Linked DNA regions of Shumkonia mesophila. The protein of the gene in region 1 binds, or shares a complex with, the protein of each later gene. Links are inferred from orthologs where the notes say so. Each region holds a gene or a part of one and is shown in the gene's direction. Other genes may lie near its edges.

Region 1 (3,199 bases):
CGAGATCGTTCGCGCCATCGGGGCCGCGCGGGAACACGGCGACCTGTCGGAAAACGCCGAGTACCATGCGGCACGCGAACGCCAGAGCTTCGTCGAGGGCCGGCTGGCCGAGATCGAGGACATCATCAGCCGCGCCGAGGTCATCGATCCCAGCAAGCTCACCGGCAGCACGGTGCGCTTCGGCGCCCGGGTCAACCTGGTGGACGAGGAGACCGAGGAGGAGAACACCTTCCAGATCGTCGGCAGCCACGAGGCCGACGTCTCGAAGGGCCGCATCTCGGTGACCTCGCCCTTGGCCCGCGCCCTGATCGGCAAGCAGAAGGGCGACATCGTCGAGGTCAACGCGCCGAGCGGCCCGCGCTCCTACGAGATTCTCGGCGTCCGCTTCGGCTGAACGGGCAACGCCGGACGCATGACAAAAGCGGCCCGCCAAGTGGCGGGCCGTTCGTCATCCGGCGCCGCGCCGTCAGATCGGCACGCCGGCCTGGAACTTGGACTGGCGGATGGACAGCGCCGATTTCACGTGGCTGACGTTGGGCGCCGACGTCAGCTTGGTGGTCAGGAAGTTCTGGTAGTCGTCCCAGTCCTCGGCCACCACCTTGAGCAGGAAATCGGCCTCGCCGGCCAGCATGAAGCACTCGCGCACCTGCGGCCACTGGTGGACCAACTGCTCGAACGCCTCGAGGTCGGCTTCCGCTTGGCTTTCCAGGCCGACCTGGGCGAACACCATGACGTTGAAACCCAGCGCCTTGGGCTCGAGGTCGGCGTGATAGCCGCGGATGTACCCGGCATCTTCGAGAACCCGCACCCGACGCAGGCAGGGCGGGGCCGAGATGCCGGCCCGCCGGGCCAGTTCCACGTTGGTGATCCGGCCGTTGTCCTGCAAATCGCGCAGAATCCGGCGGTCGATGTCGTCGAGCTTAATGCGGGCCCCTTTACTCTTCATGCGGTCTCGCCTCCATGGTTGAAATTATATTACAATGGTGTCGGCGTCCCGCCAAGATGGAAGTCACGACATTTTTCGCAAGGCGGTTTAAAGTCATAGAGCCTTCGCTTGCGTCTTGCCGATCCGGTTTTTATCCTGACGGTGACGCTGGCGGAATGTCGATCGTTCGTTCGCCGCAAGGAACCCACCGAGTCATGCCCACCACCCATAAGACCAAGGTTCTGATCGTCGGCTCCGGCGCCGCCGGCTACACCGCCGCGCTCTATGCGACGCGGGCCAATCTGGCGCCCATCCTGATCAAGGGCATGCAGCCGGGCGGCCAGCTGACCATCACCACCGAGGTCGAGAACTTCCCCGGCTTTCCCGAGCCCATCCAGGGGCCGTGGCTGATGGAGCAGATGCGCCAGCAGGTGGAAAACGTCGGCGCCACCCTGATCGACGATCTGATCGTCAAGGTCGACCTCGGCCGCCGGCCCTTCACGCTTATCGGCGATTCCGGCAATCGCTATGTCGGCGAAACGCTGATCATCGCCACCGGCGCTTCCGCCCGCTGGCTGGGGCTGGAGAGCGAGAAGAAGTTCATGGGCTTCGGCGTTTCGGCCTGCGCCACCTGCGACGGCTTTTTCTTTCGCAACCGCGAGGTGGCGGTGGTCGGCGGCGGCAATACGGCGGCGACCGAGGCGCTGTACCTGACCAATCACGCCTCCAAGGTTTACGTCATCCATCGGCGCGACGAACTGCGTGCCGAAAAGACGCTGCAGGAACGCCTGCGGAAGAACCCCAAGGTCGAGATGGTGTGGAACAGCGTCATCGACGAGGTGCTGGGCGCGGCCAATCCGCCCGGCGTCACCGGCCTTCGCCTGCGCGACGTGAAAACCGGCGCCATCCGCCAGCTTCGGCTGGAAGGCGTCTTCATCGCCATCGGCCACACCCCCAACACCGAGCTGTTCGCCGGGCAACTGGCGTTGGATGGCGAGGGCTATATCAAAACCACGCCGGGCGGCGTGGCGACCAGCGTGCCGGGGGTGTTCGCCGCCGGCGACGTGCAGGATCACATCTACCGCCAGGCCATCACCGCCGCCGGCACCGGCTGCATGAGCGCCCTCGACGCGGAACGTTTCCTGGCGGAGAATGAAATACTGGCGGAGAACGAAGCCTAAGTGGACGCGCCCCAAAAAATCGCCCGAATCGACCATGACAGCCAACGGGCGGCGACGCCGCGGCAGGGAGCGGGGAAGGACGCCAAAGCGGGAATCGCCATGGACTGGGACAAACTTCGGATCTTTCACGCGGTGGCCGAAGCCGGCAGCTTCACGCACGCTGGCGAGGCGCTGAACCTGAGCCAGTCGGCGGTCAGCCGCCAGATCAGCGCGCTGGAGGAAAGCCTGCATGTCCCGCTGTTCCACCGCCATGCGCGTGGCCTCATCCTCACCGAGCAGGGCGAGCTTTTGCACCGCACGGCGCGCGAAATGTTCGCCAAGCTGTCGATGACGACGGCGCGCATCCGCGAAAGCCGCGAACGGCCGCAAGGCCTGCTTAGGGTGACGGCGACGGTCGCCTTTGGCTCCATCTGGCTGACGCCCCGGCTCAAGGACTTTCTGGAACTCTACCCGGAAATGGACATCTCGCTGGTGCTGGCCGACACCGAGCTCGACCTCTCGATGCGCGAGGCCGACGCCGCCATCCGCCTGATGTCGCCGCGCCAGCCGGATCTCGTCAAGCTCAACCTCATGCGCATCGGCTATCGCATCCTGGCGTCGCCCCGCTACCTGAAGGACCATCCGGCCCCGAAGACGCCGCGCGACCTCGACGAGCACAAGATCATCGTCTATGGCGACGACGCGACGCCGCCGGTGCCCAACCTCGATTGGCTGCTCGAAGTCGGCACCCAGCCGGGCAAGCGCCGGCGACCGGTTCTGCGCGTCAACAGCACCTATGGTATTTTCCGCGCCGTGCAAAGCGGCCTCGGCATCGCCGCACTGCCCGAATACATCAAGCGGGAATCCCCGGAGCTGGTCGAGGTCTTGCCGGAACTGCACGCCCCCACCATCGACGCCTACTTCGTGTACCCCGAGGAATTGCGCCATTCCATGCGCATTGCCGTGTTCCGGGACTACTTGGTCAGCCGGATCGCCGAGGAAGGCATGAAAGACACGGAATGACGGCTTTTGGGGCCGCCAAACTCGCCCAGCTATGCGGATCCCGCATAGCTGCTTTTCAGAATCGTCTATGGTCCGGGGGGGTCGCCTTCCT
Region 2 (3,072 bases), 580 kb from region 1 along the record:
CGAGCCGACTTCGCGCCGCCGTTCGAGTTCTTTTCCGACGTGCTGGGGCCGGGCGGCGGCCGGCAGCACATCCTCGGCCGGCTCGGCGTCGACGCCGGCGATCCCCTGGACGAGTTCCTTGCCCTGGCCCAGATGTACGAGCGCGACCACGTGCCCTCGTTGCAGGGCTTCCTGCACTGGCTGGAAGCCGGCAGGACCGAGATCAAGCGCGACCTCGAACACGGACGCGGCGAAGTGCGGGTGATGACGGTGCACGGCGCCAAGGGCCTGCAGGCCAACGTGGTGTTCCTGCCCGACACCTGCACCGTTCCCGATCCCCGGCTCGACGCCCGCGTGCTGTGGCACGAGGCCGAGCCGCCGGCCGCCCTGTGGCCGGCCTTCCGGGCCAACGAGGAAACCACCTGCCGGGCGCTGCGCGAGGCGGCCCGCCGGCGTCAGGCGGAGGAATACCGCCGGCTGTTCTACGTGGCGATGACGCGGGCCCGCGACCGGCTTTACGTTTGCGGCTGGGAGACCACGCGCGGTCGCGGCGAGGGCTGCTGGTACGACCGCATCGTGGCGGCGCTGAAGGAAAAGGCCGAAGCCGTCGACGTCGGTTTCGAGGAGCCCGGCTGGCGGGTTTCGGACCCGCAGACGGCGGCGCTCGTCGGCCGCGACGAGGCGGCGGCCCGTCCCGCCGACGCCGGCCCGCCCCCGGCCTGGGTCCTTCGGCCGCCGCCGCCCGAGGCCGACCCGCCGCGTCCGCTCACGCCGTCCCACCCCGACGGCGAGGAACCGCCGGTGGTCTCGCCGCTGGGAGGCGACGACGGCCTGCGCTTTCGGCGCGGCCGTCTGATCCACGCCCTGCTGCAGACCCTGCCGCAGGTGGCGCCGCCGGCGCGTCCGGCCGCCGCCGCCGCCTTCCTGGCCCGGCGCGTGCACGGCCTCGACCCGACGACGCAGGCGGCCATCGCGGCGGAAACGCTGGCCGTGTTGGAGCATCCGGAATTCGGCGGCATCTTCGGCCCGGCCGGGCGGGCCGAGGTGCCCCTGGTCGGCACCGTCGGCGACCGGACCATCTCGGCCCAGGTGGACCGTCTGGTGGTGACGCCCGAGGCCGTCCTGGTCGTCGACTTCAAAACCAACCGGCCGCCGCCGGCCGACGTCGCGGCGGTGCCGGCGATCTATCTTCGGCAGATGGCAGCCTATCGCCAAGCGCTCGGCCGGATCTACCCCGACCGTCCCATCCGCTGCGCGCTTCTGTGGACCGACGGACCCCGCCTGATGCCGCTCCCCGACGCCCTGCTCGATGCGCACGCGCCTTGACGGTCCGGGGGCCGGTCTCTAGATTCAGGGCCGGGCGAACCTCGGGCGGGGCAAGGTTCGCAGGGGGACAATACAAGAAGTTCGAGAACTCCTGATGGGAATGGATAGATGCCAAAGAACGTGACCGACGGTTCGTTTAAGACCGATGTCCTGCAGTCGTCGAAGCCGGTTCTGGTGGACTTTTGGGCGGAATGGTGCGGTCCGTGCAAGCAGATCGCCCCCTCGCTGGAGGAGTTGTCCACCGAGATGAGCGACCGCATGACCGTCGCCAAGATCAATATCGATCAGAACCCGGCGACGCCCTCGCACTATGGGGTGCGCGGGATCCCCACCCTGATGATCTTCAAGGACGGCCAAGTCGCCGGCACCAAGGTCGGCGCCCTGCCCAAGAGCAAGCTGGTGGAATGGGTCGAGTCGGTCATCTGACGGCTCCCCTTCCTGCAAGCAAGTCCGAAGCCCCGCCATCCGGCGGGGCTTCGCGTTTGCGGGCGAATCTTAGGGTTTCGGCTGACCGGTCAGATCGAGGACGTGGCGAAAAACCGCGCGCTGGCCGCCGCGCAGGGGATAGTTGCGGGTGATCCGGCCCATGTTCTTGAAGCCGTTTTTTTCGAGCACGCGGGCCGAGGCCGGATTGCTGGGAAAGGTGCAGGCCTCGAGCGCGCCGACGCCGACGGCCTTAGCATGGCGGACCGCCTCGCGGACCGCCTCGGTGGCGAACCCGTTGCCCCAGAACGGGCGGCCGATGCCATAGCCCATCTCGATGCGATCCAGCACCTCGCCAAAGCCGATGGCCCCGACGAATACCCCGTCGCCGGCCCGGCAGATGGCGAAGCCGTGCGAATCGCGCATCCTTCTGGCGATCCATTTCCCGGCCTCTTCGACGGTGCACGGATCGGGCAGGGTGGCGGTCATGGCGATGGCATCGCTGTCCTCGCCGAACAGGCGGGCGAAATGCCGGGCGTCGGTCGGTTCCAGCGGCCGCAGGTGCAGGCGGCGCGTGATCAGCGTTATCGTCATCGGATGCAATGGGTCTCCGCTCAGGCGTTGTCCCGAAGGACCGTTCCGGCAAGATATAGGGAACCGCAGATGAGAATGCGCCCCGGGCGCGCATCGGCCTCGACCAGCTGGCGGATCGCCGCCTCGACGGAAGGCGCCGCCGCCGCCGCGATGGCCACCGATGAGGCGGCCCCGGCCGCCTGCTCGGCCGCCAGCGAATTGGCCTCGCCGGGAATGGCGACGGCGCGCAGCCGGGTCACCGCCGGGGCCAGCGGCTTCAGATAGCCGATCGGGTCCTTGGTGGTGAGCATGCCGAATACCAGGTGCAGCGGGCGGTCCCGCCAGTGGCGGAAATGCTCGGCCAGCACGCGGCCGGCCCCCGGATTGTGGCCGCCGTCCAGCCACAGTTCCCAGCCCTCGGGCAGCAAGGCGGGGAGCGACCCCTTCGTCAGGCGTTGCAGGCGGGCCGGCCATTCGACGGCGCCGAGGCCGGCGGCGATGGCCGCCTCGGGGATGGAAAATCCCGCCATCCGTCGGGCGCAGGCTACCGCCAGCCCGGCGTTATGCACCTGGTGCTTGCCGGGCAACCCGGGGCGGGGCAACGCCAGCGAACGGTCGCCCTCGCAGAAGAGCACCCCCTCGCCGCGGCCGAGCACGAACCAGTCCGCCCCCTCTTTCACCAGCGGCGTACCCAGCGCCGCGGCCCGCCGTTCCAGCACGCGGGCCACCTTGCGGCCCTGCGCCGCCGTCAGGCAGGGAACGCCGGCCTTC

What was found.
Region 2: the proteins of trxB (region 1) and trxA are in contact, whole or in part, in a crystal structure (PDB 1F6M), measured with the Escherichia coli proteins. The link is inferred for Shumkonia mesophila from one-to-one orthologs.

The regions. Positions count from the first base shown.
Region 1 is NZ_JAOTID010000001.1:137,296-140,494, forward strand. Bases 240-3,123 are described here. They hold trxB (thioredoxin-disulfide reductase), read left to right. Parts: upstream 240-1,140; coding sequence 1,141-2,106; downstream 2,107-3,123. Other genes in these bases: greA (transcription elongation factor GreA), read left to right, coding at 240-394; ODR01_RS00615 (Lrp/AsnC family transcriptional regulator), read right to left, coding at 467-946; ODR01_RS00625 (LysR family transcriptional regulator), read left to right, coding at 2,206-3,108. Outside these bases: more of greA, read left to right, coding at 1-239.
Region 2 is NZ_JAOTID010000001.1:714,021-717,092, reverse strand. What follows is about bases 316-3,072. They hold trxA (thioredoxin TrxA), read left to right. Parts: upstream 316-1,413; coding sequence 1,414-1,731; downstream 1,732-3,072. Other genes in these bases: ODR01_RS03245 (bifunctional folylpolyglutamate synthase/dihydrofolate synthase), read right to left, coding at 2,343-3,072; ODR01_RS03250 (GNAT family N-acetyltransferase), read right to left, coding at 1,801-2,322; addA (double-strand break repair helicase AddA), read left to right, coding at 316-1,305. Also shown: more of addA, read left to right, coding at 1-315. UniProt on the Escherichia coli protein: Participates in various redox reactions through the reversible oxidation of its active center dithiol to a disulfide and catalyzes dithiol-disulfide exchange reactions.